Regions from separate parts of the Bradyrhizobium sp. CCBAU 53338 genome, predicted to be linked through region 4. Evidence: predicted binding sites of a transcription regulator. Region 4 holds the regulator's gene; each other region holds the start of a gene.
The links. Region 4 encodes LexA, which represses DNA repair genes until DNA is damaged. Its sites were predicted from a motif close to TGTTCNNNNTGTGTTCNG; they were not measured.
Positions count from the first base shown of each region.

Region 1 (7,547 bases), 110 kb from region 4:
GTGTCGAGCACGACGCGCAACCGGCCGGCCGGCGGGGTGAGCAGTTTGAGGCGGGCTGCATCCGTGAGTGTCATCACCGTCTCCTTGAGCCGCAGGCGATTGCGTTTCAAATTGTTGCCGGCATCCGGCCGACCGCATCCGCGATCTCATCCATCTGCGCGAACACGTAATCTGGCGCAAGAGCTCTCAACGCGGCCGGCGCGGCATAGCCCCAGCTGACGGCGCCGCAGGCAATCCCAACCGCACGCGCCGCCTCGATGTCGCGGACCTCGTCACCGATCGAAACGACATTGTCCGGGGTAACGCCGGCGCGCCGGATCACGCGGCGGAATTTCGCGGGCTTGCCGAACACCGAAGCCGCGCAGTCGAAATGCTGGAAGAGCGCGGCCGATGCGCCGAGCTTCTGCCGCGCATTGACCTCGCTGTCCGAGGTCACCAGCGCGAGCTGCACGCCAGTCTCCGCCAGCGTCCGCAGCATCGCCTCGGCCCCTGCAAACAGCGAAATCTCGCTAGCGGCTTCTCCCTTCAGCCGCCGCGCATAGCGCGCGATCGCCGGCAGCTTCCACAAGGGCACCTCGAGCTGCTTGAGTATCTCGCGCGTCGAAGCATGCCGCAGTCCCTCGATATCCTCATCCCGCACGCGTCGAAAGCCGAAGCGGTCGGCGACGTCGTTGATGGTGCGCAGGAACCACGGGAAGCTGTCGACGAGGGTGCCGTCGAGATCGAAGATGGCGAGGGAGAAGGGCATGGAGGAGAAATTACACCGCTAGGATTTCCATACGATCTCCTCGGTCCAACCGAGATCGGCAAACTCGGCCGCCCGAAGCGGGGCTTCTCCTTCCGCGAAGAATTCATCGAGCTGCGGCGGGGCAACAGCTGTTTCGGACATCATCGCGTGCGCCTGTCCGCGATGATGAATCTGATGCTGGAAGAGATGCATGAGCAGCCGGTCGCGACGCTCGGTCTGGACCCGGGTGTCGCGGTTGATCCGGACCGAGTCGTCAAGACGTTCAGGCGTCAGCGCATCGCAGATAGCGAGCAGGCGCTTGTCCATGGCAGCTTGGGCAGGCTTCAATTCGGAGAGCGAACCGTGCGGCACTTCGTTTTGCCAGGCGCGTGGTCCGAGCCAGCCACCCTCAAGGGCATCGACGTAAAAGAGGTCGATGACATAGATGTGGTTCGGCGTGCGCTGCAGGCTCGGGAAGAACCCGGTTCGCCGGGCTTCGAACTCGGCCTGGCTGAGGCCGGCGCACGCTGTGAGCAGGCGATGGTTCGCCCAGGCATTGTTGCGAGCGAAGGCGCGATAGGTTTGCACAAGTCCAGCAGGCATGTCGGCACCGGTCTCACGAGAAGAGCGCAGGCGGACTACGCTTCGCTGATCCACCCTACGGTTTCGATCTACTCCGCCGCCTCGCTCGTGCTCCGTCGTTTCGGCTTCCTTGCCTTCTTCAGCACCGGCTCCAGGAACTTGCCCGTGTAGCTCCGCTGTGCTTTCACGATGTCCTCGGGTGGACCCCAGGCGACGATCTCGCCGCCGCCGTCGCCGCCCTCGGGGCCGAGGTCGATGACCCAGTCCGCGGTCTTGATGACTTCGAGATTGTGCTCGATGACGACGACCGTGTTGCCCTGCGCGACCAGCTCGTGCAGCACCTCCAGCAGCTTCTTGACGTCGTGGAAGTGCAGGCCGGTCGTGGGCTCATCCAGGATGTAGAGGGTGCGGCCGGTGGCGCGCTTGGACAGCTCCTTTGCCAGCTTGACGCGCTGGGCTTCGCCGCCTGAGAGCGTGGTCGCCTGCTGGCCGACATGGATGTAGTCGAGGCCGACGCGGTGCAGCGTCTGGAATGTCTCGCGCACGCGCGGCACCGCCTTGAAGAACTCGGCGGCTTCCTCGACGGTCATGTCGAGCACGTCGGCGATGCTCTTGCCCTTGAACAGGACTTCCAGCGTCTCGCGGTTGTAGCGCTTGCCCTTGCAGACGTCGCAGGTGACGTAGACGTCGGGCAAAAAGTGCATCTCGATCTTGATGACGCCGTCGCCCTGGCACGCCTCGCAACGGCCGCCCTTGACGTTGAAGGAGAAGCGCCCGGGCTCGTAGCCGCGCGCCTTGGCTTCGGGCAGGCCCGCGAACCACTCGCGGATCGGTGTGAAGGCGCCGGTATAGGTCGCCGGATTCGAGCGCGGAGTGCGGCCGATCGGCGACTGGTCGATGTCGATGATCTTGTCGATGTGCTCGAGACCCTCGATGCGGTCGTGCGGCGCGGCGCCTTCGCTGGCGCCGTTGAGCTTGCGCGCGATGGCGCGGTAGAGCGTGTCGATCAGCAGCGTCGACTTGCCGCCGCCGGAGACGCCGGTGACGGCGGTGAACAGGCCGAGCGGAATCTCGGCCGTGACGTTCTTGAGGTTATTGCCGCGCGCGTTCACCACCTTGATGGTGCGGCGATGGTTCGGCGGACGCCGCTCCGGCACCTCGACTTCGAGCTCGCCGGTGAGATATTTGCCGGTCAGCGATTTCGGGTTGCGCATGATCTCGTCGGGCGTGCCTTCGGCGACGATGTTGCCGCCATGCATGCCGGCGCCGGGGCCGATGTCGAGCACGTAGTCTGCGAGCCGGATCGCGTCCTCGTCATGCTCGACCACGACCACGGTGTTGCCGAGGTCGCGCAGGCGCTTCAGCGTGTCGAGCAGGCGCGCGTTGTCGCGCTGATGCAGGCCGATCGAAGGCTCATCCAGCACGTAGAGCACGCCAGTCAGACCCGAGCCGATCTGGGAAGCCAGCCGGATGCGCTGGCTCTCGCCCCCGGACAGCGTGCCGGAGGAGCGGGAGAGGGTGAGGTAGTTGAGGCCGACGTCGAGCAGGAAGGTCAGGCGCTCGCGGATTTCCTTGAGGATGCGCCCGGCGATCTCGTTCTGCTGCTTGTTCAGCGCGTCGGGCACGGTCTCGAACCACTCGCCGGCCTTCCTGACCGACAGCTCCGAGATCTCGCCGATATGCTTGGCCCCGACCTTGACGCACAGGGCCTCGGGCTTCAGCCGGAAGCCGTTGCAGGCGCCGCAGGGTACGTCGTGGAAATACTTTGCCAGCTCCTCGCGCGCCCACTCGCTTTCGGTCTCGCGATAGCGGCGGTTGATATTGGTGATGACGCCTTCGAACGGCTTCTTGGTGTCGTAGGAACGGACGCCGTCCTCGTAGGAGAACTTGATCTCGTCCTCGCCGGAGCCGTGGAGGATCGCGTCTCTCGTCTTCTTGGGCAGATCCTTCCACTTGGTCGTCAGGGTGAACTTGTAGTGCTTGCCGAGCGCCGTCAGCGTCTGCGTGTAATAGGGCGACGACGACTTGGCCCAGGGCGCGATCGCGCCCTTGCCGATCGCGAGCTCCTTGTCCGGGATGACGAGGTCTTCGTCGACATGCTGCTCGACGCCGAGGCCGCCGCAGGCAGGGCACGCGCCGTAGGGGTTGTTGAAGGAAAAGAGTCTGGGCTCGATCTCCGGAATGGTGAAGCCGGAGACGGGGCAGGCGAACTTTTCCGAGAACAGGATGCGCTCGGGCCCGCTCTTGTCGTGGATTTTTGCCGTCTTCTTTTTCTCTTCGGCAGGCGCAGCAGCAGCCGGTGCGTCGGCATACTCGACGACGGCAAGGCCCTCGGCGAGCTTCAGCGCGGTCTCGAAGCTCTCAGCCAGGCGCTGGCCGATATCGGCGCGCACCACGATGCGGTCGACGACGACGTCGATGTCGTGCGGGAATTTCTTGTCGAGGTTAGGCGCTTCCGCGAGCTCGTAGAAGGCGCCGTCGATCTTGACGCGCTGAAAGCCCTTCTTGAGCCATTCGGCGAGCTCCTTGCGGTACTCGCCCTTGCGGCCGCGCACGACAGGCGCCAGCAGATAGAGGCGGGTGCCCTCGGGCAGCGCCAGCACGCGATCGACCATCTGCGACACGGTCTGACTCTCGATCGGCAGGCCCGTGGCGGGCGAATAGGGCACGCCGACGCGCGCCCAGAGCAGGCGCATGTAATCGTAGATCTCGGTGACGGTGCCGACCGTCGAGCGCGGGTTCTTCGACGTCGTCTTCTGCTCGATCGAGATCGCCGGCGACAGGCCGTCGATCTGGTCGACGTCGGGCTTCTGCATCATCTCCAGGAACTGGCGCGCATAGGCCGAGAGCGACTCGACGTAGCGGCGCTGGCCCTCGGCGTAGATGGTGTCGAAGGCGAGCGAGGATTTGCCGGAGCCCGATAGCCCGGTGAACACCACGAGCTTGTCGCGGGGAATCTCGACGTCGATGTTCTTGAGGTTGTGCTCGCGCGCGCCGCGGATCGTAATTGCGCGCAGGTGTGATCCCGCGTTCTGCTGTTGGCGCTTCGCCTTGATCACTTCATCCATCCGCGTTGCCCTCAAGGAATCCCACGAGCGAGCGACCGCGCCAACGTTCGGGCGCGCTTCGCCCGGAACCGGGATCGGCGCCAATGGGTATGCAGGCGAACGTAGGAAGAACGGAGACGGATTTCCAGAGGGACTTGCGAATCGTCAACGGATTGTTGGCGCGCTGGCGGGACTTGGCAGCAGCGCCTGGAGATCGGGACGGAAGGAACAACAAAAAGGCCGGCGCGAGGCCGGCCTTTCGTGACGTGATGGCGTTGGAGCCTCAGCTCAGTACTTGGCGACGACCGGGCCGTTGAAGTGATAGTTCACGCCGACCTGCACGGTGTGGAAGTTGATCGTGCCGGTGGGAATGGCGCCGAAGTACGTCTCGCCGGCCAGGCTGCGATAGAGATACTCGCCCTTGACCGACCACTGCGGAGCGAAGAACGCTTCGATGCCCGCGCCGACGGTCCAACCGGAGTGGAACTTGCTGTCCGAGATCGACGCAGCGCCGAGGGTGGCGGTGATCTTGTTGTCGATCCAGGCGTAACCACCCGTGCCGTAGAACAGGACGTTGTTGACGGCATAGCCGATACGGCCGCGCACGGTGCCCATTGCATCCGTCTTCGAGCTCACGCTGGTCGGGATCGCGCCGAGGCCGGGAACGATAACGACACCAGCGGCAGAAGCGTTGACGTCAGCCCAGGCGCCGTCAGCCTCGATACCGAACACGACGTTGCCGGTCTGCCAGTTGTAGCCGGCGGTGCCGCCGACGAAGCCACCCTTCATCTTCGGGTCGCCAGAGGCGGCTTCCCAGGCGCCGCCGCCGACGATACCGAGATAGAAGCCGGTCCAGTTGTAGACCGAGGCCATCGCGACCGGAGCCTTGGTGTAGGGGCGAGCCGCCAGGTCGGCAGCCGAAGCGGCGCCGGTGAGTACGATCAGAGCGGCCGAAGCCAACAAAATCTTTTTCATATTCAAGTAATCCCAGTCCCAGTTTCTGTTGTTGTCTTCCGTGCGTCGGAAGCACAGCGGACGCGTTGGTCCAACTGATGTCGTGCTTACACCACTGAAGCTGTAAGTTGTGTCTCTCAAAAGTCACAACAAATACAAAATGTAATACTCACTGACCTATAGTTCCCCGTCGGGAACAGGCAACAAAAAGGCCGGCACGAGGCCGGCCTTCGATTCCCGAATGATTTCAAGAAGATCAGTACTTCGCGATGATGGGGCCGCCCCAGCGATAGTTGAGGCGGACGAGGCCCATGTCGACGTCCTGGCTGATCCGGTCGGTCTGGAATGCGCCGCCGCCGACGGGTGCGTTGAGCGTGAGCGTCCGGTTGCCGAGGAAGATGTGATCGTACTCGACGCCGACCGTCCAGTTGGGCGCGAAGCCGAATTCGAGGCCGGCCCCGACCGTGCCGCCCCAGCGGGTGTCGCTGGTTGAGGCGAGCAGGGTGCCCGCACCGACGAAGCCGGGCGCCGTGTAGATGTCGAACTTGTCCGCGACCACGGCGCCGCCGCCCTTCACGTAAAACAGCACGTTGTTCCAGGCATAGCCGATCTGGCCTGTGAACAGGCCGAAGGCGTCGATCCGCGAGCGGTTACGCTGTGCCAGGAAGAAATTGCTGACATTGTCGCCGGAGAAGTCGGCCCAGTTGCCCTGGCCTTCGAGGCCGAACACCCAGCTGGCCGATTGCCAGCGATAGCCGACCTGGCCGCCGACCGTGCCGCCGGTGGCGTTGTGGCAGCCTTCGCCGCCCACGAATGCGCCGCCGCCGAGAACGACGTTGTCCCAGCATTTGTGGCTCGATCCGCCGCCGCCGTTGATGCCGATGTAGAAGCCGCTCCAGTCGTAGATGGTGGCGATCATCGGCGGCGGCGCCTTGGTGTAGGGACGAGCCGCAAGATCTGCTGCACTCGCCGGTGCAGACAGGCCCATTGCAACAATACAAATTGTACCGAATAGAATTTTCTTCATTGCAGTCTCCCCAGTGTCGTCCGCTTCAGATGTCCCCGAAGCGGCCCATCAGGCGCGACGCCCATCAGAACCAATTCCGAGAAAACCGTAATCCAATCGGACGGCCGAGTCCGTCTCTGGAATGCAACAGTCGGCGGGCAACTGACATGCGCTTAACCTGATGAATGTTAAGCGTTTTCCGGTTCGGTTCGGTTCCAATTCATGACGGCGTGCATAGCGGGGCAGAGTGTTCGTATGCACGCTTCGGTCGCATCAATTTCGATGGGAACAAATCTGGAACAAATGTCTGGCCGGTGCTATATGTGGGGATAACCGAGGGTGTAGCGGGCCGATCGGCCCTCGTAAGCGTATAGGGTCGGCCCAACGGGCGGCAGCGCGGGCGCGCCTTTTTCGATTCAGTGGCATTTGGAGTGGAGAGCGGCGATGGCGGGAAGCGTCAACAAGGTCATTCTGGTTGGAAATCTCGGCAAGGATCCGGAAATCCGCCGCACCCAGGACGGGCGGCCGATCGCGAATCTGAGCATCGCGACCTCCGAGACCTGGCGCGACAAGAACAGCGGCGAGCGCAAGGAAAAGACCGAGTGGCACCGTGTCGTGATCTTCAACGAAGGGCTGTGCAAGGTCGCCGAGCAGTATCTGAAGAAGGGCGCCAAGGTGTACATCGAGGGCGCGCTTCAGACCCGCAAATGGACTGATCAGAGCGGCGTGGAGAAGTACTCCACCGAGGTCGTGCTCCAGGGCTTCAACTCGACGCTGACGATGCTCGACGGCCGCGGCGGCGGCGGAGGAGGCGGCAGCTTCGGCGACGAGCCGGGCGGCGATTTCGGCTCCTCGGGTCCCGTCAGCAGCGCACCGCGCCGCCCGGTTGCCGCCGGCGGCGGTGGCCGCAACAACGACATGGACGACGACATCCCGTTCTGAGGCGGGCAAGTTTCGTTTCCAACTTTGCTGCGCTCGCGTAGAGCGTCAGGATTTCCTACCAATTTACAGGCTGAGCTCGGTTTTCCGGGCCGGCCTCATGTGCTGCCTGAAGCCTTTGACGGGCCACGATGTGAACGGTATTAACTTAATGTTAATCATATTCACATGGTCGATCCCGGCCGAAGGGACGCGTCACATGAGCCTCGCGCCGCTGCTTGACGCTGCTCCGGCGATCCCGCTGCACGCCTTCGCGGCGATGGCGGCCTTCGTGCTCGGCATCGTTCAGTTC
Region 1 covers NZ_CP030048.1:3,905,511-3,913,057, forward strand. Annotated here, with positions in the region: gene XH90_RS18345 (nucleoside hydrolase) at 1-74, opposite strand, end outside; gene XH90_RS18350 (HAD-IA family hydrolase) at 107-748, opposite strand; gene XH90_RS18355 (DinB family protein) at 767-1,330, opposite strand; gene uvrA (excinuclease ABC subunit UvrA) at 1,399-4,377, opposite strand; gene XH90_RS18365 (outer membrane protein) at 4,645-5,331, opposite strand; gene XH90_RS18370 (outer membrane protein) at 5,567-6,337, opposite strand; gene XH90_RS18375 (single-stranded DNA-binding protein) at 6,761-7,258, shown strand; gene XH90_RS18380 (DUF2306 domain-containing protein) at 7,455-7,547, shown strand, end outside.
Region 1: a site for LexA is predicted at 4,473-4,490, ahead of uvrA (excinuclease ABC subunit UvrA). Genes of this name have one in related genera too.

Region 2 (7,547 bases), 2.5 Mb from region 4:
ACGCGTCCGAAGCCGGGGTCGACCAGCTTGGCGACCCGGTCCTTCTCGGGCGTCGGATTGGATGCGGGCTGGATGTCGAATTTCATGCTCATGTCCTTGCCTCCCGCTGCCGATGGCGGCGCTGTTCTGGCGCCCGCCTGCCCGTTTCGGGCCCCGGCTGGCTTGATTAGATTGCTGGCTGAACCACCGCCAGCCTTGTTACGGCCGGTTTCCGTGACCAGCATGTCGCCGAGGACATGCTTTTGCGGAAGGCGGAAGTCCAGTATGTTTTGCCGAAATGCCGCTCGACAATCGCACGGTAGATCTGACCCGGCCGTTGCCGCCTGTCCGGCTCTCTCCGGCCGCTCTTAGAAATACCACCCGACGCGAAACGATCTAAAATTTCGTGCGGGTTGATCGTTTTGTAACATTGAACCCAAGATACGTCAATATGCCTGACATAAATTTCGCGACTCCCCCTCAAGACGCTGCCGAGCCACGCCCGGCGGCAGGCGATGGAGGCAATTTGCGCTGGGATATCATCGAGCTGCTGTTCTTCGCCTATCGCGATTTCGTAGGTGACCCCGACCAGGAGCTGGAGGCTTTCGGCTTCGGCCGTGCCCATCACCGGGTCATGCACTTCGTCTACCGCTACCCCGGGCTGAAGGTCGCCGACCTGCTCGACGTCCTGCGCATCACAAAACAGTCGCTCGGCCGGGTGCTCAAGCAACTCCTGGACGAGGGCTATATCGTGCAGAAGACCGGCGACAACGACCGTCGCCAGCGCCTGCTTTATGCGACGCCGAAGGGCGAGGCGCTGGTGCAGAAGCTCGCCGGCCTCCAGACCACGCGCATCACCAAGGCGCTCGCCGCGATGGCGCCTGACGATGCCGAGACCGTCAAGCGCTTCCTGCGCGCGATGATCGACCGCGACGATCCGGACAAGGTGCTGGAGACGATCTTCGCCACCAATCCAGACTCGAAGGAGTGACCGTGCCGCTCGCTGCCACGCTCGCCCGCCCGCCGGCCCAACCGGCCGACGACGCCCCGCATCTTCTGCTGGTCGACGACGACCGCCGCATCCGCGATCTGCTCTCACGCTTCCTCGCGGCCGAAGGCTATCGCGTCACCACCGCCGCCAGCGCCGGCGATGCCCGCGCGAAACTGCTCGGGCTGCATTTCGACCTGCTGATCCTCGACGTGATGATGCCCGGCGAGACCGGCTTCGATCTCGCCCGCTTCATCCGCACATCCTCCTCGGTGCCGATCGTGATGCTGACGGCGCGGCATGAGGCCGAGGCCCGCATCGAGGGCTTGCAGATCGGCGCGGACGACTACGTCGCAAAACCGTTCGAGCCGCGGGAGCTGGCGCTGCGCATCAACAACATCCTCAAGCGCGCCGCGCCGCCGGTGCAGGCTGCGATAGTCGAGAAGATCGCGTTCGGTCCCTACGTCTATCATCTGGATCGCGGCGAGTTGCGTCAGGGCGAGGAAGTCATCCACCTCACCGATCGCGAGCGGGAGATGCTGCGCATTCTCTCGGAAACGCCGGGCGAGACCGTGCCGCGCAGCGCGCTGACCGGCAACGGCAGCGTCAACGAGCGCGCCGTCGACGTGCAGATCAATCGCCTCAGGCGCAAGATCGAGACCGATCCCGCCAATCCGCTCTTCCTCCAGGCGGTGCGCGGCATCGGCTATCGCCTGGTTGCCTCGCCGTAGACCATAGTGAAGCACGAGCGATGAGCACGATCGATACCGGCCTGACGCTTTTGAAGAGCGCGGCCGGCCGCGTTTCGGCCGCCAATGGCTGGATGGGCAATGCGTTCAAGGGCTGGATGCCGACCGGCCTCTATGCCCGCGCGCTGCTCATCATGATCGTGCCGATGGTGATCCTGCAATCGGTCGTCGCCTTCGTGTTCATGGAGCGGCACTGGAACACGGTGACGCGCCGCCTGTCGGCCGCGGTGGTGCAGGACATCGCGGCGCTGATCGACGTCTACAAGGGCTATCCGCAGGACAAGGACCGCGACCAGATCCGTCGCATCGCCCAGCAGCGCCTCGGCCTCGTCGTCGATTTCCTGCCCGCCGGTGACATGCCTCCGCCGGGACCGAAGCCGTTCTTCTCGCTGCTGGACCAGACGCTGTCGGTGCAGCTCGGCCGCCAGATCGGGCGCTCGTTCTGGATCGATACGGTCGGCCGTTCCAACCTCGTCGAGATCCGCATCCAGCTCGATGATGCCGTGATGCGCGTGTTCGCGCAGCGCAGCGCGGCCTATGCCTCGAACTCGGAAATCTTCCTGTTCTGGATGGTCGGGACGTCCTCGATCCTGCTGATCGTGTCGGTGCTGTTCCTGCGCAACCAGATCAAGCCGATCCTGCGGCTCGCGGACGCCGCCGAAAGTTTCGGCAAGGGCCGCGAGGCACCGAACTTCAGGCCACGTGGCGCGCGCGAGGTGCGGCGCGCAGCGGGCGCCTTCATCGAGATGAAGTCGCGCATCGAACGCGCTATGGAGCAGCGCACCGCGATGCTCGCCGGCGTCAGCCACGATCTGCGCACCATCCTCACCCGCTTCAAGCTCGAGCTGGCGCTGATCGGCGACAATCCCGAGCTCGAAGGCATGCGCAAGGACGTCGACGAGATGTCGATGATGCTGGAGGATTACCTCGCCTTCGCCCGCGGCGATTCCGGCGAGCAGTCGCAGCCGACCGACATGGCGCAGGCGCTCGAGGAATTGCGCAGCGACGCCGAGCGCCACGGCCATACCGCGACCGTGACATTCAGCGGCCTGCCGGTGGTGACGGTAAAGCCGGCCTCGTTCAAGCGGTGCCTGGCCAACCTCGTCACCAATGCGGCGCGCTACGGCCAGGCCATCGCCATCTCAGGCCAGCGCGATCATCGCTACCTGACCGTCACGGTCGACGACGACGGCCCTGGCATTCCCGCGCATTTGCGCGAGGAAGTGTTCAAGCCGTTCCTGCGGCTCGACAATGCCCGCAACCAGGACGAGGGCGGCACCGGCCTGGGGCTCGCGATCGCCCGCGACATCGCCCGCTCGCATGGCGGCGACATCACGCTCGGCGACAGCCCGATGGGCGGATTGAGGGCAAGCGTGAGGATTCCGGTTTAGCTGATGAGGCCAAGCGCAATCCGGGCTGCGATCTCACCACCTCACTTCGGCAGCAGTGCCTTCAGCTTGTCGACGTCGCGCACGTTCATCTTGAAGCCGCCGGGCATCACGATGTCGCCGGGCTTCTGGTCCGGCTTGCAGGCGCCGAGCCATTTCGCCTCCAGCGTCATGGTGGTGTCGCGCCCCGCGGTACCCGCGGCCCCGCCTTGCGCGTGCGAGGAGGTCTTCACCGTATAGGCCGAATTGAAATCGCCCGTGATCTCGGCGTGCGAGGTGGTGTTGATGCCGGCGATGCTGCACTCGGAATCGCTGACATAGCCGGTCGACGTCTTCTTGATGTCCTGCCTGGAGCAGACCCGCTTGGCCATCGGGGAGATGTTGTTGCTCATCTCCTTGTCGACGCTCTCGTCGGTGCAGTGCTGCATGGTCATCTCCGGCATCGCCGAGCCGGACCTGACCATCTTCATTTCCCAGAGCCCCGCCTTGCGCACCGGCAAATCGTCGGCGAAAGCGCTGCCCGCCGACAACAGAAGACAAACGGCCGAACCGAGCAAAGCAAGCTTGCGCGTCATAGGAGAGACTCCCGGCTGAGACGTCGTGGCGTGATCTTGTTGGCGCTCCGATACGCCTCAGTAGAGCGTGCGGATCGGCCGGTCGGCGGCGCCGTAGGGCACCCAGCGGCAGGAAAACGAGATGTAGCCGCCCTCGTAGGCCTGCACAGCGAGGAATTTCACCACCTTGCCGTAGCGCGCGCAGTGATCGACCGCGACCTGGCGCGCATCGGTCTGCGTCGCCATCGAATAGGCGATGATGCCGCCGGTGTCGTTGCCCTTGAAGGGCGGCACCGGAAGGAGGTCGGCGCGCGCCGATTGGCTCGCCATCATACCCAGGGCAAGAAGGCCAGCGGCCGCAATGATTCGCATTCCCGTCACTCCGATTGGTTGGGACCAGTTTACGGTGCCGACGCGGCGGTGAAAAGAACGGAAGGCCTGTCCACTGCGACGTTTTGATCAACTCCTGGCCAAGTGTTGCCGCGCTGCACTTGACCTCCCCCGCCCTTCGCGGCACCGTCCGACCTTCACAGATCATGCTGTCTGGATTGCCCATGCGCGCCTCGACCTCCCTGAAATCGCTTCGATTCGTCGCCGTTCTCGGCCTCATGTTCGGAGCGCTGTCGCTCACGGAGGCCAAGGCAGCCAATCCGCTGGAGCTGAACTTCTGGCTGAGCGGCCCGCGTTACGACGGCAATGTCGCCGAATGCGACAAGGCGCTGCCGACGATCTCGACCCAGTTCTGGGAGAAGGAAAGCTCGTTCTGGAATTCGCCGCTGCGGATCACGGGCTTCTCGAACGTTCACGAGACCGCCTTCCGCCCCTGGGCGTCCGACAACATTCCGCGCCGCTACTGCACCGGCGAGGCCATGCTCACCGACGGCAAGGTGCGCCGGGTGCACTTCTCGATCATCGAGGATGGCGGCTTTGCCAGCTTCGGCCAAGGGGTCGAATGGTGCGTGGTCGGGCTCGACCGTAACTGGGCCTACAATCCGTCCTGCCGCGCCGCCAAGCCTTGAGCTGACGGGCCCTATCGGCCAACCAAGCGGCCGGCCCTCGATCACTTGAATTTTGTTCTTGAAATGTTCCGGATGGCTGCTAGGCTGATTGCACAGTCTGGTTGAGGGTGTCGCCATGTTTCATTTTAGATTGCAATCGTTCCCGCGTCTCGTGATCTCATTGACACTCCCGCTGATTCTTGCCGCCGGACTGGTCTCGCTGGCGGGCGGTGCGAGGGCCCAGGACAAGCGGCAGAACGCACCCGGCGAATTCGACTTCTATGTGCTGTCACTGTCCTGGTCGCCATCCTTCTGCGAGGAGGCGGCCGAGCGCGGCCGTGGCGGCGGGCGCCCAAACATCCAGTGCGAGGGACGGCCTTATTCCTTCGTGGTGCACGGGCTGTGGCCGCAATACGAGAACGGCTTTCCGGAATATTGCCAGCGGCCCTCGCCGCGACTGAATCGCAACATCGTCTCCTCGATGCTCGATTTGATGCCGGCGCCGGGCCTGATCTTCAACGAGTGGGACAAGCACGGCACCTGCTCCGGGCTCGACGGCCGCAACTATTTCGAGACGATCCGCAAGGCGCGCGCCGTGATCAAGATTCCGGCTGAATATCTCGACCTGTCGCAGGCCAAGACCGTGGCACCTAGCGAGGTGGAAGAAGCCTTCATCAAGGCCAATCCCGGCCTGAGCGACGCAGCCGTCTCGGTCACCTGCAACCGGACCCGGCTGTCCGAGGTTCGCATCTGCCTCAGCAAGGACCTGCAATTCCGCGCCTGCGAGGAGATCGAACGCCGCGCCTGCCGCCGCGACCAGGTGACGATGCCGCCGATCAGGGGTGGATAGTTGGATCAACACCATCATTCCGGGACAAGCGGAGCGTGAGCCCGGAATGACGGGAGTTACTTTCATCGCGTGATGTCGTAACTCTGCTGCCATGAACTACCGCCACGCCTTTCACGCCGGCAACTTCGCCGATGTCATCAAGCACATCGTGCTGGCTCGCATCCTCACTTACTTGCAGGACAAGCCGGCCGCCTTCCGCGTCATCGACACCCATGCGGGTGCCGGCCTCTATGATCTCGACAGCGACGAAGCACGCCGCGGCGGCGAGTGGCTGACGGGGATCGCGCGGCTGATGCAGGCGCGCCTCTCCAACGAGAGCGTCGCCCTGACCAAGCCGTACATGGACATCGTCCGCGCCTTCAACCCGAAGGGTGAGCTCAAGGTCTACCCGGGCTCGCCACTGATCGCGCGTGGCCTGATGCGACCGCAGGACCGGCTGGTCGCCTGCGAGCTCGAGCCGAAGGCGCGCAAGGCACTGATCGACGTGCTGCGGCGCGACGAACAGGCGCGCGTCGTCGATCTCGACGGCTGGATGGCGCTGCCCGCGTTCGTGCCGCCAAAGGAGCGGCGCGGCCTCGTGCTGATCGACCCGCCGTTCGAGGTGAAGGACGAGTTCGAACGGCTGGGCGAGGCCTTCTCCACCGCCTTCGCCAAATGGCCGACCGGTATCTATGTAATCTGGTATCCCGCCAAAAGCCGCCGTGCCACCGAGACGCTGGCCCAACTCGTGGCCCGGCTCGCAGCCGCAGCAAAGCCCCAGGGAAAATGCCTGCGTCTCGAATTCAGCGTCGCGCCGCAGACCGACGGCGGAGCCCTCACCTCGGCCGGGCTATTGATCGTCAATCCGCCATACACGCTGCAGAGCGAGCTCAAGACGATCCTGCCTGAGCTCGAAATGCCGCTCGGCCAAGGCGGCGCTGCCAGATTCCGTTTGGAAGTACCGAAGCCCTAAGCCGCCGCCATTCTTGGGAAAAATATGCAGTAGCGGTAGTCAATCTGCAAAGAACCGTATTATGCTGTTTCCGTGACTGGCTTTACGTTCCGCTTCCGCGAATGGTTGCGGCGGAGTGAAGGCCTAGAAAGATCCGGACGGACCGTTGGGTCTGCCCAAGGATGGCCAGCTCTCCCGGGCTTCGTAACGCCCGGTCATGTCGCGACGCGCGTCTGCGTTGCGACGGAGGAGCAATGAGGGGGAGTTTCCCGATGGCCAATACGGGAACGGTTAAGTTCTTCAACGGCGAGCGCGGCTACGGCTTTATCAAGCCGGATGACGGCGGTCGCGATGTCTTCGTTCACATCACCGCTGTTGAGCGGGCGGGACTGAAGGATCTTGCCGAAGGACAGCGTATCACATTCGAAGTCGAACCGGACAAGAAGGGGAAGGGGCCGAAGGCGGTCAATTTAGTGATCCTTTCGTAGCGGACCCGACCTGAAAACCTGGTGCAAAAAAAGTCCCGGCCGCGAGCGGCCGGGAGGCTGTTGTCCGGTATTTTCTTATTTGGCTATCAGAAGTGATAGTTCACGCCTGCGCGCACCACGCTGGCGCTATAGCCGTTTGACACGCCTGTAATGGCGAACTGGCTCGACGACAGATCGACGTAGAGATATTCGAGCTTGGCGCTCCAGTTCGGCGCGAAACCGACTTCTGCGCCGACACCGGCGGTCCAGCCCGCGCTGGTATGCGACTCCGTCCAACCGAATGTCTGTCCGCGCAGCTCGCCGAAGGCGAGGCCGGCGGTGCCATAGACCAGGATGTTGCTGAAGGCATAGCCGGCTCGCCCGCGCAGCGTGCCGAACCAGGGGTTGGAGAACTTCCACGGCGCGAACGTATCGTCGGCGCCAGCGGCCTGGATATCGCCCTCGACACCGAACACCCACGGACCGTTCTGGAAATTGTAGCCGGCCTGTACGCCCCCGACAAAGCCGGACGGCTTCACGCCCGTATTGCTCACCGAGCCCCACTCGTAGCCGAGATTGCCGCCGAGATACGGTCCGGCCCAGCTATAGGCATTGAGCGGCTGATTGACGGTATAGGGCGCAC
Region 2 covers NZ_CP030048.1:6,339,878-6,347,424, forward strand. Annotated here, with positions in the region: gene XH90_RS29740 (branched-chain amino acid aminotransferase) at 1-92, opposite strand, end outside; gene XH90_RS29745 (MarR family winged helix-turn-helix transcriptional regulator) at 431-970, shown strand; gene XH90_RS29750 (response regulator) at 967-1,698, shown strand; gene XH90_RS29755 (ATP-binding protein) at 1,719-3,107, shown strand; gene XH90_RS29760 (DUF3617 family protein) at 3,149-3,679, opposite strand; gene XH90_RS29765 (hypothetical protein) at 3,737-4,030, opposite strand; gene XH90_RS29770 (hypothetical protein) at 4,213-4,677, shown strand; gene XH90_RS29775 (ribonuclease T2) at 4,793-5,506, shown strand; gene XH90_RS29780 (23S rRNA (adenine(2030)-N(6))-methyltransferase RlmJ) at 5,598-6,458, shown strand; gene XH90_RS29785 (cold-shock protein) at 6,710-6,925, shown strand; gene XH90_RS29790 (outer membrane protein) at 7,012-7,547, opposite strand, start outside.
Region 2: a site for LexA is predicted at 4,731-4,748, ahead of XH90_RS29775 (ribonuclease T2). Genes of this name have one in related genera too.

Region 3 (7,547 bases), 900 kb from region 4:
TTCGAGGAGCACATCCGCGAGATCTGCGATATCGTCCATGGCCATGGTGGCCAGGTCTATCTCGACGGCGCCAATCTCAACGCGCAGGTCGGCCTCAGCAGGCCCGGCGATTACGGCGCCGATGTCAGCCATCTCAACCTGCACAAGACCTTCTGCATCCCGCATGGCGGCGGCGGCCCCGGCATGGGCCCGATCGGCGTCAAGGCGCATCTCGCGCCGTTCCTCCCCGGTCATCCCGCGACCAACGGCGACGCGCGGGTCGGCCCGGTCTCGGCCGCGCCGTTCGGTTCGGCCTCGATCCTGACGATCTCCTACATCTACATCCTGATGATGGGCGGAGAAGGCCTGAAGCGCGCCACCGAGATCGCGATCCTCAACGCCAATTACATCGCGGCAAGGCTCGATCCGCACTTTCCGGTGCTCTACAAGAACGGGAAGGGCCGCGTCGCGCATGAATGCATCGTCGATCCCCGCCCGCTGAAGACGACATCTGGCGTCACCGTCGACGACATCGCGAAACGCCTGATCGATTACGGCTTCCATGCCCCGACCATGAGCTTCCCGGTGCCCGGCACGCTGATGATCGAACCGACCGAGTCGGAATCCAAGGCGGAGCTGGATCGCTTCTGCGATGCCATGATCGCGATCCGGAAAGAGATCGCCGAGGTCGAGGCCGGCCGCTTCAAGATCGAAGCCTCGCCGCTGCGCCACGCCCCGCACACCGTGCACGACATTGCGGACGACGATTGGAAGCGCGCCTACGCCCGCAGCGAGGGCTACTTCCCCGATGGCGTCTCTCGCACCGACAAATACTGGTGCCCGGTCGGGCGCGTCGACAACGTCTATGGCGATCGCAACCTGGTGTGCTCCTGCCCGCCGGTGAGCAATTACGCGGAAGCCGCGGAGTAAGCCACGACGGAGGTCTCGTAGGGTGGGCATAGCGACGCGCGCCCACCACCTCCGGATGACGTGAAAGATCGTGGGCACGGCGCTCGCGCGCCTTTGCCCTCTCTATAGCTACGGCACCGACTGCGCCTCTAGGGCGCGACCAACAATCGGCTCTCGCGATCCCACCTCCAGAGCCGTTCATTGGTCAGAAGCGTGCCGCCCCTCCAGCGGTGGATCGGGTTGTGCTGGAGGAAATCCTGGTCTCCCGCCAGCACCGCCTTCCCGAGATCAGTGAGCGACATGCGGGATTGCTTGTACCGTGCGTGACGGATCGCATCGTCGTGCCGAGCTCCCAAATCCTCGGGGTCGATCGTACGCAGTTCGTCGCCCAGACCGGCCACTGCCGGCTTGGGGCCGAGTGCGAGCCCCTCCAGCAGCGACCCCAGTTCGAATTCGCCAAACACGTACGTGCCCCGCAGTGAACGCAGATGAAACAGGGCGTTCGTGTTCGCGTACCCTCGGGCAAGCATCTCCAGAAATCGCATCTCGCTCGCACCAAGACCGCTCAGGGGCGACGGTAGCTCTCCCAACAGCCGTTGCCATGCCGATCGCAGCATCAACAGGGCGCTTAGATCGCTGTGAAGTACATTCGCACAGGCTTCAGGCGTCGGCGCGCGATACGCTTGCCAAGCCATTCCAGCGGTCTGGAGTTCTCGGGCCTGAACATCCACCATACGAATGTGCGATGCGGACGCTTCGGAGACTTTCTCTCGCACATCGAACAGATCGAATGCGACCAAGCGCAGTCCGAGTTTTTTAAGCAGCTCAGGGTAACAGGCGAGATGGTCGAGCAGCCAGATCAGCTGCAGTTGATCGTCTGGACTCGGGTCGAACCAAAGCTCAATCTCGTCATGGCGCTCGCAAAAATCGGCGAACGGTAACTTCCTAAGTTCCTTGAACTTGGAGGGCCATTTTGGACCCCAATCCGACCAGTGATCGCCCGGCTTGAGCGTCCCCTGCGCCCCGAAATAGGCTGCGAAATACTCCGGCGAAGGCAACGGCCCACATGAACCGGAAAAAGAAGAGAACGACGATCTCGGCCAGTTTCGATTTGGCGAGATCGGCGCCGGCCACACCGGTCAAGATCAGACGCTTCATCACCCCCCGATCACTCCAACACAAAAGAAACGGGCACTGACGACGTCGGCAACTCAACGTCCTCAGCGCCCGCTCCTCGCGAAAACTTGTACTCGAGGCTTACTCGTCCGCGGGCTCGTCGCCGTCGGCGTCGCTCTCGGGCGTGCCGGCCAAAATCTGCTCGGAGATCAGGCCGGAGTTCTGGCGGATCGCGGTCTCGATCTTGGCGGTAATGTCGGGGTTGGACTTCAAAAACGCTTTCGAGTTCTCGCGGCCCTGGCCGAGGCGCTGGCTGTCATAGGAGAACCAGGCGCCTGATTTCTCGACGATGCCGGCCTTGACGCCGAGATCGAGGATCTCGCCCATCTTGGAGACGCCCTCGCCGTACATGATGTCGAACTCGACCTGCTTGAAGGGCGGTGCCAGCTTGTTCTTCACCACCTTCACACGCGTCGTGTTGCCGACCACTTCGTCGCGCTCCTTGATCGCGCCGATACGGCGGATGTCGAGGCGGACGGAGGCATAGAACTTCAGCGCGTTGCCGCCGGTCGTGGTTTCGGGCGATCCGTACATCACACCGATCTTCATGCGGATCTGGTTGATGAAGATCACCATGGTGTTGGACTTGTTGATCGAGGCGGTCAGCTTGCGCAGCGCCTGGCTCATCAACCGCGCTTGAAGACCCGGCAGTGCATCGCCCATCTCGCCTTCGAGCTCGGCCTTCGGCACCAGCGCCGCGACCGAATCGACCACCAGCACATCCACCGCACCCGAGCGCACCAGCGTGTCGCAGATTTCCAGCGCCTGCTCGCCGGTGTCGGGTTGCGAGATCAGGAGCTCGTCGATGTTGACCCCGAGCTTGCGGGCATAGACCGGGTCGAGCGCGTGCTCGGCGTCGATGAAGGCGCAAATGCCGCCCTTCTTCTGGGCTTCCGCCACGGTATGCAGCGCCAGGGTGGTCTTGCCCGACGATTCCGGCCCGTAGATCTCGACGATACGCCCCTTGGGCAGGCCGCCGATGCCGAGCGCGATGTCCAGCCCCAGCGAGCCCGACGAGACCGCCTCGATGTCCATCGAACGGTCGTTCTTGCCGAGCTTCATCACCGAGCCCTTGCCGAACTGGCGCTCGATCTGGGAGAGCGCGGCAGCCAGAGCTTTACTCTTGTCCATGGAAGATCCTTCGACGATACGCAGGGCAGTGGCGGACATTGGGTCGTGCTCCTTATGGCGAGGATTCGCGTGTGGGACAAACGGTTGGGCGGGCGGCTCGTCGATAAAACCAATGTACACCATCTGTTCTTTGTTCGCAATATGTTCTTTGCGGTAGGCGGGTGCTGTCCGTATTTGACCCCAAGTGTCCTAAGTTGAATTTTGCAGGTCCTAGTTCGCCAATTAGGAACAAGTGTTCACTTTGATACTTAAGCCGTCTCCACATGCGAAAGGTAACTGAGGGTGGCGGCAAACAAATTGGACAGATTGGGTATGTTGGCCCTCGCGATCACGGTAGTGGGCCTCGGCACTCTTATTGCCAGCACCGCCATGCTCATGATCCGGTAAGGGCGCCTCAGTTGGGGCCCATAAACTGGCACAAGTTGCATAGACGGCAGCCCGCTACCGGAAGATACTGTCCTTATGGGCAATGATCTTTGGTACAAGGCGTTTGTGATCACGGCCGGTTCTGTGCCGGTGATCCTGTCTGCCATTGCTATCTTCATGCACTAGGGCCGCCTCAGTTGGCGGCCTCTTCCTTTTTAGGCTCTGGCGCTTTCTCCGGGAGAAGCGACTTCATTGCCGCTAGGCGATCAATCACCTTTTGCACGCCAGCTTGATCGTACAGGAGCGCAGCTAGCTCTAGACGATCATCCTTTATCGCAATCGAAGATTCGCTCACGCCCTTCTCTCCCACCCAGCTAATCACAACGCTTTGTCGGCCGCTGGTAGCAGGCATCTGCGGTGGCGGAGTGTGGACCGGAATGTTCCTTGGGGCGCTCGTACTCAGATAAGGCCACCTCGGAATGAAGCCCGCCCCTAGGCGGGCTTTTTGTGTGACTTTTGGAGCGTCCTAATCCGCCTCTGCGGGTGTCGCGTTGAACCTTTGGGCGCCCTGCACAGACACACAGGATCGGGATTTTACAATCTCCCTCCCGGGGCTGGAAAGGCCGCCGCCTGCGCTGGTTTTAAGCGGGCGGCGTTTTTGCTTTCTGTAACCAAAAGGCCCCAATCCGGGGCTGGCGAGATTGGGGCCTTGCGCTGGTTCATGTGACCCCGATGAGGGAGACCACCGGCAGCAAACTCGCAAGGCGAGCATTCGTTCCAGTGTCCTAACTTGAAACTGTGGGAGAGCACCAGAATTTGGGTACCGTCCGTATTCCACCCTTGGTGTCCTAAGAAGAAATTCGGAGTGTCCTATTTAGAATTTCGCAACCAAACGGTCGGATGCTCTTCGGCATTGTGCCTAAGGTCTTTTTCGCCATCGTGATTGCACTCGGCAGCCTCGTCGCGGCGGACCGGCACTATGCATATGGCGCCTACACCGACGCAGCCTTTGGGATGCTGCGCCACATCCGCTATTCATTCGGATGGTAGGGCCGCCGCAGTTGGCGGCGAAAGGCCCCGGCCGCGATGAGACGGCCGAGGCCCTCCCGGGTTGCAATAAGCAATACTGAAATCGCATAACCAGCCCCGGGCTTGGAAAACTATCGCGCGATCGATGAAGCGCCACTGATCTAGCTCAATGCAGAGCGTCCTAATTCCCTGGGGGAACGGGGGCGCCGCAATGGGGAATCGGATCATGACGGAAGACACGCTGCACGATGCCGTCAGGCGCAGTTCCTGATCGAGGCGGCGCTCGAGGAGACGGTGAAGTTCGAGCGCAGGGAAAGCGAGTTCCGCAAGAGGGACCGCGCCGAGCGCGCCGCCGATCTCCGCCTGCCGCCGGACGAGATCAAGGTGCGCCAGGGGAAACGCCAGCCGAAACAGGCTGCCGGCTACTGTGCATGGGGTTGTTTTCGTCGGCTTTGGCGGCGCGGGCCGCCTGAGCCTCGCTACATCAGCGCCAGCAGCACGATGCCGATCACCAACACCACGAAGCCAGCCGCCGTCGCGGCGGCGAATGACCGCTCTACCTTGTCCATGATGCCACCCCGCTGTCGGCGCGCCACGTATCCCCCATGGCTTCGCCGTGCCCGCAAAGTGTCGCCAACGGATGTGTCTGAAGTTGTGCAGCCGGATGTCTGAATTGGGACGTCACAGCGGCCCTCAACGCGTCCGCGAGCCACGCATGAGCCTGCGTAAGGCGCCCGTCAGCCGAATGCTCTAGCCTCGGCTTGCCCGGTGGACCAACACCGGGTCTCCATACCCAGTCGACCTCGCTCGACCCCGAGCGGGGTCTTCTGTTCCCGGCGGCCAGATCGGCTTGTTGCTGCCGACTCCCGGAATCGATGCGGGGGGCGGATCCACCTCCGATCCGCTCTGTCAGGCTCTCGTAAGCTGAGCGGGCTACGGTCATGGAGCTATGGTGTTGCAGCCCAGCACCTCAGCCTCCAATAACCTTCTGCCCCGCCCGGCTCTCCCCTGGCGGGGCTTTTTTCTTGCGACGGCATTGCCGCCAGGCGGCGCGAGAACGCGTGGATCGCAGGCGTCAGTGCCGTGAATCCGCCAAGCGCTCGGGCTTGCCGGAATCGCCGCGCTCGCCGTGACACGCCAGGCCTTCGAAGCGCCAGAAGGTGACGACGCTGGTCGTGCCGCACTGCTCGCAGACGAGCTTCTCGTCACCCAGCATGAAGCGTCCGCGCCTGTAGAGAAGAGAAGACGCTGGCCGCCCGCATTGCGGACAGACCAGCGGGAAACGTCGTGTGCTCCATCGCTGCGCGAGATGTCTGAGCCAGTTCACGTCGTCCTCTTGGTCCTCTTGCGCGATGACCAACCCCGCCTTCGTCACCCCTCACCAGATCACAGTCGAGGCGCACGCAAAAGTGGAAAAGCAATGCACGTGCTCATTTGCTGCGAATGGTCGCGCGGTCGACATCTCTCACGACGATGGTTCCGCACAATCATGAAGCCCGCGACAGCAATCGCGATGGAATCGCCGTTGGTGTCGGCAGGGAACTCCGTGGTTCTCCGGCCAAGAACAGAGTTCCTGACCTAATCGCCAGCCACCGCCTCACAGGTTCCATTCACGCGAAAGACCCATCCATCGGCCCCATCTTTCGGAATCCGATTTCGCTTGTTTCGAACTGCGCGCGCTTGCTCAATTCCGATGAATTATCCTCGACTTAACGGCAATTTTTCCTTGTCGTCGGAATATTACGATGCCCATGTTACCCGACATGGCAAGGTGAATCGTGGAGGTGACCATGAATCACAGGGGCGTGGAGTTCACGGTTGCAAAGACGGCGATCCCGGGTGTCTGGCAGTGGCAGTTCCGGATCGGCGACAAGACCAAGACAGGCAAGACCGAGACGAAGATCGACCTGCTGGCGATCCGTCGCGTGCAGCTGCGCATCGATCGGGAGCTGAAGGCCATCGGTCGCAGGACGGCCTGAGCGATCAGGGCCTAGCGAGCGGGCTAGTCGGCGCTGGGCAGCCGGCGCATTGTGAATTCGATGTCGCCGCCCGGCAGCTCGCGCCAGGTCTCGACTTCGCTCATATAGCCGGCCTTGGGATAGCGCGCGAAGAAAGCCTGCGCTCGTGCCCGTGCCGCGGCGCGCGGCAGGGTGAAGCTCTCGCGCAGATAGCCATCACTGGCCTTGCTGTCCGCCGCGACGGCCCGCTTGCGCCGGCGCGCCATCCGCTCGGCGAGGTCCCGCGGGCGATCCGCCATGTCCTGCCCTCCACAACGCAACACCATGAAGGAATGTAGGATCGGGTCCCGGCGAAGGGGAGTCCCGCCGAAGCCTCATTCGCCTGCCGGGAGCGCGGTCAATTGGAGGCCGTGCCGGCCTTGGGCTTCTTGTGCGTGCTGGTGGCAGCAGCGGCCTTCGGCGCCGGCTGCTTCGGCGGCTCGGCGCGCATGCCTCCCCAGGGATCGCTGGACGCCTTGGCGTCCGGAATCTTCTTCAGCGTCTCCTTGTAGGCCTTGTCACGTGCGGCGTCGGCGGCCTTTTCGTCTTCGGTCTTCGCCGGACCATCCGCCATCAGATTGATATGGGGCGAATCCTGCGCGAAGGCTGGTCCAGCCACCAGCACCAGCACCGCCGCCATACGGAAAACCTTCATTACTTCACTCCTTGAGCATCAATAGAGAGGGCGGACACCGCGCCCTGTTGGTCCTTTTCAGCGCGAGGCGCCTCAATCCGCTAGAGCCGATCCGATCTGCACGATTTCGGCCCATGGAGCCAGTCGTCCCAGATCGGCCCGCACTTGGTGCAGCCGTTCAGCGCCAGACCGAGCGCGGCCAGGCAAAATAACAGGACACATCGACGCAACATCGTCCACCCGCCCCCAGGCCCGGCATCATATCGGGCGAAGTCGGGCATTTTCAAGCCAACGGCCCCCGTGACTTTGCCGCGCCCAAGCGGGCA
Region 3 covers NZ_CP030048.1:2,896,533-2,904,079, reverse strand. Annotated here, with positions in the region: gene gcvP (aminomethyl-transferring glycine dehydrogenase) at 1-909, shown strand, start outside; gene XH90_RS13390 (hypothetical protein) at 1,038-1,946, opposite strand; gene recA (recombinase RecA) at 2,146-3,234, opposite strand; gene XH90_RS13380 (hypothetical protein) at 3,755-3,916, opposite strand; gene XH90_RS13375 (hypothetical protein) at 4,462-4,611, shown strand; gene XH90_RS13370 (hypothetical protein) at 5,666-5,917, opposite strand; gene XH90_RS13365 (hypothetical protein) at 6,381-6,569, shown strand; gene XH90_RS13360 (hypothetical protein) at 6,593-6,847, opposite strand; gene XH90_RS13355 (hypothetical protein) at 6,946-7,242, opposite strand.
Region 3: a site for LexA is predicted at 3,327-3,344, ahead of recA (recombinase RecA). Genes of this name have one in related genera too.

Region 4 (7,547 bases):
GCTTCGTAGCGGACATACTCGTCGCGCGAATGCACCACGGTCTTGTGGCTGGCAACGCCGTGAATATCAACGATGACGCGATAGTGGCTGGCTTCGTCCGTCATCAGCTTGGCTTCGCGGCTGAGATTATTGCGGATGATCGGAAGAATGTCGCCAGCGCTTGCGCCGTCGATATGGAATGAGCGGGCCGAACCGCCGCGCTCGACAAGGGTAAGGACGGCGTTCTTGTGGTGGCCAGCGCGGGCTTTCTTCGCGCCGAGCTTTCGGCCAATGAACGTCTCGTCGGCTTCAACGGTTTTGCCGCCGCTGCCTAGAAAGGGCGCCATCAGGCCGCCAGCGCGCATTGCCTCGCGGATGCGATGGGCGAGGAACCACGCGGTTTTGTAGGTGACGCCAAGCGAGCGGTGGAGCTGATGGGCGCTCATGCCCTTCTTGCTCGAAGCCATCAGGTAGAACGCCTGAAGCCAGACGTTGAGCTTGATGTGGCTGGACTCCATCACGCTCTTAGTCGTGACAGAGAAGTCCTTGCGGCACTCTTTGGAGGCGCAGCGATACACGCCGGGCTTCTTGGTTGCGTAGGACTCATTGACCGTGCCGCAGTGCGGGCAAACGCGCTCAGCGCTCCAGCGGAGACCTTCAAGGTATTCGCGGGCTGCTTCGTGGCTCTGAAAGTGCGGTGCCGTAAACTGAGACATGGGGCCAAATCCCTAAAGAATGCGGAGATTCTAGGGATTGGGCCTTGTGGTGTCAAGTATATAATCGCCATTCGGCCGCCTGCACGTTCCGGTAGCCTCTGCACCCATCTGATATCGCAGGGTTGCTAGGGAATGGCGGAGCCCGGCCGGCCACAACGTGCCTCGCAAGGTATCGTCGGAACCTGGCCGACAGGCGGGGCCGCGTCGGCCGGCGGGTTTGTGCCGGCAGGGTTTGGCGTCTGGCCCGCGGTCGTCGGGACGCTGCGTGAATGGGCAAAGGCTGAGGCGGGCGCCGGGCGCCTGTTCCCCTGGGTGCCGATCGCCTTCGGCTGCGGGATCGCGCTCTACTTCGCCGCCGATCATGAGCCCGTGTTGTGGGTCACGGCTGCGACGGCGGCCGCATTGACGCTTGGCGCGGTCTTGTTGCGACGAAGCCGGTGGTTCGCGCCGGCGATCATGATCGCCGCGGTCGCTGCCGGCTTTGCCATGGCGACATGGAAGACGGCGCGCATCGCGCATACCGTGCTCACAAGGCCGCTTTATTCGGTGTCGCTGTCGGGCTTCGTCGAGACCCGTGACATCCGCGAGCGCACCGACCGTTTCGTGCTGCGCGTCACCGCGATGGAGGCGCAGCACAGCGATTTGAAGCTCGAGCGCGTCCGCCTCTCCGTGCGCAAGGGGACGGCGCCTGATGTCGGCAGCTTCGTGCAGCTGAAGGCGCGGCTGATGCCGCCGCTCGCGCCGTTGCGACCGGGGAGCTACGACTTCTCGCGCGACATGTTCTTCCAGGGGATCGGCGCGTCCGGTTTCGCGATGGGGGCAATCACGACTGTGACACCGCCCGATGCCGGCGGCTTGCAGCTGCGCTATGCCGCCGTCCTGCAAGGCCTGCGCGATGGGATCGACGCGCGCATCCGCGCCGTACTCGACGGCGACAACCGCGCGATTGCGACTGCGCTTCTGACCGGCCGCCGCGATGCGATCACGACGCCCGTCAACGACGCGATGTTCATCTCCGGCCTCGGCCACGTGCTGTCGATTTCCGGCTACCACATGGCTGTCGTCGCCGGTGTCGTCTTCTTCGCGGTTCGCGCACTGCTCGCGCTGATCCCCGGGCTGGCGGCGGGATTTCCCATCAAGAAATGGTCGGCCGCCGCGGCCCTGGTCGCTTCTGCTTTCTATTTGCTGCTCTCGGGCGCTGAAGTCGCAACCCAACGATCGTTCTTCATGACTGCCGTGGTGCTGATCGCGGTGATCGTCGATCGCCGCGCCGTCACCTTCCGCACGCTGGCGGTCGCGGCGCTGATCGTGCTGGCGGTGGCGCCGGAGGCGCTCGTGCATCCGAGCTTTCAAATGTCCTTCGCCGCGACGCTCGGGCTGGTGGCCCTGGTGCAGATCGGCATGCCGAACCTGTTTGCCTCACCTGATCACTCGGCGACCGCGCGCATCGCGCTGTGGGGCGGCCGCGAGATCGCGATGCTGTTCATGGCCTCGATGATCGCCGGGTTTGCAACCACGCCTTATGCGGCCTTCCATTTCCATCGCGTCACGCCCTACGGCGTGCTCGCCAATCTCGGCGCGATGCCGGTGGTCTCGGCGCTGGTGATGCCCGCGGGGCTTCTGGGATTGCTCGCGGCTCCCTTCGGACTCGACGGTGTGTTCTGGTGGTTGATGGGGATTGGCATCGACTGGATGGTGGCGGTGTCGCGCTGGGTGGCCGCACTGCCCGGCGCGATCGGCCATGTCGCCGCCTTCGGCACTGCGCCGTTGATTGCGGCGAGCCTCGGCCTGATCCTGATGGGCCTGTTGCGCACGCCGCTGCGCTGGTCGGGTGCTTGCGTGCTCGTGGCTGCGACCGTCTGGGGGCTGTCGGTCCGGCAACCCGATATCCTGATTGCCGCTGACGGCCAGAACGTCGCAGTGCGAGGCAGGGATGGGCAACTGCACGTGATCAGAATGAAGAAGGACAATTTTCTGCTCAAGGAGTGGCTTGCCGCCGACGCTGACCCGCGCGACACGGCCAGCGCCTCGCTTGGTGACGGCGTGTCATGCGACGACGCCGGCTGCGTGACGACGCTCGCCGACGGTCGCATGATTGCGCTGTCGCTACGCATCGACGCGCTGGCCGACGATTGCAGTCGTGCCGCGCTGCTGGTGACGACCAGGCCTACGGCGCCGGATTGCGCCGCGATGGTGGTCGATCGACCGCGTCTCGCGCACCAGGGCGCGCTGGCGCTCACACAGCGCGGTGACGGTTTTGCGATTCAGGCTGTGAGGGGAAGGGGCGCAAACCGCCCCTGGTCGCCGGCGGCGACCGGCGATGGAGACTTCGAGCAGACCCTCATGCCAAGGTCGGTAGCTCCACGCTCCCGGGACGTAACACCGTCGGAGGCCGACCTTCAGGCTGAGGAGTAAGATCGACCTTTCAGCCGATCGGCAGGCGCGGCGTCGTGGTGCGGCTGTCAGCGATCCCTTGCGGCTTCTGCTCGCGCTCGCCGAGCGGCTGGGTCACGGGCAGTTGCAGCACGGTTGCGCGCTGGCCTTCGACGAGCTGCGTCACCAGCACGTATTTGCCATCGGGGAATTCGATCGCATCGTGATGACGATCGGGAATGTGCGGATCGACCTTGCCGAACTTGCCGACGCGCGAGTTGACGGTGCGCGTCCAGATCCACCTGTTATCGTAACGGACGTTGTCGGCGAACGCGAGCTCCGTTCCCGGCAGCAGGCAGACCGCGACCGACATGTCGGCTTCGGAGGCGAAGCCGCGCGTCGAGGTGCCGCGAAATGTTGTCGTGACGATCGTCTCGCCGACTTCTGCGGGACGTGTCGCGACGGCATGCAGGCTATAGTCACACATCGGGTGCTCCTCATCAGGGATAGCAACCCGCGCCTCTGGCCTGGAGGCGCAGGCCTCTATCAGAGTGGAAGCCTGCAAGACTCCGCTCGGTTGTAGGCAAATCTGCGGCTCGGATACGCAAGCCGCAATCACAATATCTTTCCCGAACCGCCAGGAACAAAGCCTGCTTCCGTGCATTCGGCGACCGTCGCCGTCAGCGTCCGGCCGGTGCCGACCAGCCCGAATATGGCCATGCCGGCCGCGAGGATTGCTCGACGGTATTATGCGCATCACGCAATTGCGCGCTCGTCGCCTGCGGCGCCTTGCGGGCGCGATGTTGCGGCTGCGCAGCGAGGGCTTGTGACGCCGATGCTGCAATCAGCGCCATCGTGACGGTGCTCAGGAAGATCTTGCGCATGGTTGTCTCCTCGGTCGCCTGGAGGCTTATGAAGCGATGCGTGCTTCGTCGCGGCGTGCCGAGGATGTAGTACTGGAGAGGGGGCCGGATAATCTGTGCAAAACCAGAAAGACCATCCGGCCGGAGCGGACAATCGTCCGCTCCGATCGTTGAATGCGCGTGAGCGCTCAGGTCGTCCGGCGCTCAGTACTTCCGATACAGTCCGATCAGCTTGCCCTGGATCTTGACCCGGTTGGGCGGGAGGATGCGGACCTCGTAGGCCGCGTTGGCCGGCTCCAGCGCGATCGAGGCGCCGCGGCGGCGGAAGCGCTTCAAGGTGGCTTCCTCGTCGTCGATCAGCGCGACCACGATATCGCCGGTGTCGCAGCTCTCGTTGCGCTGGATCAGCGCCATGTCGCCGTCGAGAATGCCGGCGTCGACCATGGAATCGCCGCGCACTTCGAGCGCGTAGTGCTCGCCAGCGCCCAGCATGTCAGGGGGGACGCTGATGGTGTGGCTGCGGGTCTGCAGCGCCTCGATGGGCGTGCCGGCTGCGATCCGGCCCATGACGGGCACCGCGACCGGACGCTCGCCCTCGTCGGCGGGCGGGCTCGATGTCGTGCGCACCTTGCCGAGATTGCCTTCGATGACGCTTGGCGTGAAGCCGCGGCGGCTACCGGCGGCGGCTTGGAGCTCCGGCAGCTTGATCACCTCGATGGCGCGGGCCCGGTTGGGCAGGCGGCGGATGAAGCCACGCTCCTCGAGCGCCGTGATCAGGCGGTGGATGCCCGACTTCGAGCGCAGATCGAGCGCGTCCTTCATCTCGTCGAAGGAGGGCGGCACGCCGCTTTCCTTCAGCCGCTCGCTGATGAACCGCAGGAGCTCGTATTGTTTGCGCGTTAACATCTCGACCAAAATCCCCCTGACGATGTCGTTCGATTCCGAGACGCTGAATTCAGCAATAAGCCGCTACATGCTCGAAACAAATCATGAACGAACACTATATGTTCGATACATGTTCCGCAACTGCTTAATTTACCGTGAACGCGGCAAAGTTCGCGGAACGGTTGCGAACGATGCGCTCAGGCGGGCAGTCGCAACACCTCGCAGTGCGCTCCCGCTTCGGCCTTCGGTGCGAATGGCGGACGCACGAGAAGTGCCTGTGCCGCAGCGAGATTCGCAAGCAGCGAGGAGTCCTGGTGATTGACGGGAAGGGCGACGAGCGTGCCGTCGGCACGCTCGTCGAGACGCGCACGCAGATAATCCTCGCGCTGGTCATTGGCGCCGACGTCGCGGCCGAGCACGGCGCGTTCGCGGCGATGATGGACAACCGAACGGCCGGACAAAGCGCGAATCAGCGGGACCATGAAGAGGAAACCGCACACGTAGGAAGACACGGGATTGCCGGGCAGGCCGATCACGCGCATCGCTCCGAGCTGTCCGTTCATCATCGGCTTGCCCGGCCGCATTGCGATCTTCCAGAACGCCATCGCAGTGCCTTCGTCCCGGAGTGCCTGCTGCACCAGATCGTGGTCGCCGACCGAGGCGCCGCCCGTCGTGATCAGGATGTCGGCGCTGGATTCTCGCGCGCGGCGGATACCGGCGCTGGTGGCGGCAAGCGTATCTGCGGCAACGCCGAGGTCGATGGTGTCGGCGCCCTCGCTGCGGGCGAGCGCGTGCAGGGCGTAGCCGTTGGAATAGACGATCTGGCCATGACCGGGCGTCGATCCCGGCATCACCAGTTCGTCGCCGGTCGCGAGGATCGCGACTTTCGGACGGCGGCACACCGCGAGCTGCGGGTGGTTCATGCCGGCGGCAAGTGCAAGGTCCCGCTCGGTGAGCCGTACGCCCTTGCGCAGGAGCACGTCGCCCTCGCGGAAATCGATGCCGGCGGGGCGAATGTGGCGCCCGGTGACGGCGGCCTCCTTGATGGTGATGCGCTTGCCGTCGGTGACGGTGTCCTCCTGGATCACGACCGCATCCGCACCATCGGGGATGACACCACCGGTGAAGATTCGCACGGCTTCGCCGGCGCTGACGGTCCCTGCGAACGGCCGGCCGGCTGCGACTTCGCCGATGACGACAAGCTGCGCCCCGGGCTTCGCCGCATCGGCCGCACGAACGGCATAGCCGTCCATCGCCGACATCGCCTGCGGCGGCTGCGTCCGCCGCGCCGCGACGTCGCGCGCGAGCACGCGGTGGAAGGCCGCGTCGAGTGCGACGACCTCTTCGGTCAGCGGCTGCGCGCCGGCAAGCACCGCGGCGAGCGCGTCGGAAACCGGCATCAGGGCCACGGGTGAAAACTCCAGCTGCGCCCGTTCGGGCAAATCGGCGGCGAGAGTTCTAGCCGAGTGCAGGCGCAGAGGCAAAACGGTGGTCGCGCAGCATGATTTATCGTGCGTCGTCAGCTTGGCGACGAAGGCGCAAGATCAAAGTCGCCGCGGCATGATCCGGAAGGCGAAGCAGACCGGTTCGAGGATGGCCATGGCGAGGATGACGAGAGCCACGGCCAGCACCGGTCAGGTCCCCGGCTGCTTGTCCGGACTGACGTCTGGCGCTTCGGGACTCTGGTCCCTGTCAGGCATCGGATCGGCCTGGGCCTTGAGATCGGCGGCCTTGCTGATCAGTTTTGCGGAAAGGTCAGAATCCGAGGTGGTTCTGGCGTATTTCATCAGCAGAGAGGCCTGCTTGGTGAGGTAGGTTTTGCCCAACACGATGATAAGTCCGATGTAGAATTCCCAACGGACTCATGAGTCCGGAAACGGGCATTCGTTCCCGGAACTCTGTATAAAAATGTACAAAGCGACTTGGTTCCAAACCCGGAGGCGAAATAGTTCCAGAGGGGCGGTCCGTTCGGGGATCAGATCCCCAGTGCCCTCAGCGCATTGCCGACGTCGTGAGGGGAGGTCACATGCACCGCGGTCAGGCCGCGGGCGCGGGCGCCTTCGACGTTCTCGGCGAGGTCGTCGAAGAAGACAACGCGGTTCGCCGGTACGCCCATCGCGGCAACGACATGGTCGAACGCTTCTGCATCCGGTTTGCGCAGACCGATGCTGGAGGACAGATAGAGCTCGCGAAAATGGCCGAGCAGGTCGGCATATTCCTTCGAGAAGTAGTCCACGTGCGGGCGGTTGGTGTTGGAGAAGGCGTAGACCGGCATCTGCTTCGCCGCGCGCGGCAGCAACTCGGCGATGTCGGGCATCTCGCCGGCAAAGATCGCGTTCCATCCTTCCAGGAACTGCCCATCCGAAATGCTGATGCCGAGCGATGAGCGGAGCGAGGCAAAGTAGTCCTCGTCGCTGATCTTGCCGACCTCGTGCAGCCGGTAGGCCTCGTCACGCACGTAGCGCGCCACGATCGCTTCCGGCTTGCAGCCTGCATGTCCCGCCCAGCAGGCGATCGCCTTGGAGAAATCGATATCAAGCACGACGCGCCCGAGGTCGAACAGAAGCGCATCCGCGCTGCCGGGAGAGAGCGAGGTCACATGCATCCTTCCAATCAGTATCGATAGGGCTCGTGGTCGAACAGCGGGAATGCGCTGAACACGCTCGGCGCATTGGTCGCGGTGGCCGGGTGCAGGCAGGACTTATTGACCTCGGCGAACGAAGTGGCTCCC
Region 4 covers NZ_CP030048.1:3,793,215-3,800,761, forward strand. Annotated here, with positions in the region: gene XH90_RS17795 (IS1595 family transposase) at 1-695, opposite strand, end outside; gene XH90_RS17800 (ComEC/Rec2 family competence protein) at 828-3,110, shown strand; gene XH90_RS17805 (hypothetical protein) at 3,121-3,555, opposite strand; gene XH90_RS17810 (hypothetical protein) at 3,749-3,952, opposite strand; gene lexA (transcriptional repressor LexA) at 4,136-4,837, opposite strand; gene glp (gephyrin-like molybdotransferase Glp) at 5,014-6,225, opposite strand; gene XH90_RS17825 (hypothetical protein) at 6,451-6,645, opposite strand; gene XH90_RS17830 (HAD family phosphatase) at 6,792-7,421, opposite strand; gene XH90_RS17835 (alpha-hydroxy acid oxidase) at 7,430-7,547, opposite strand, start outside.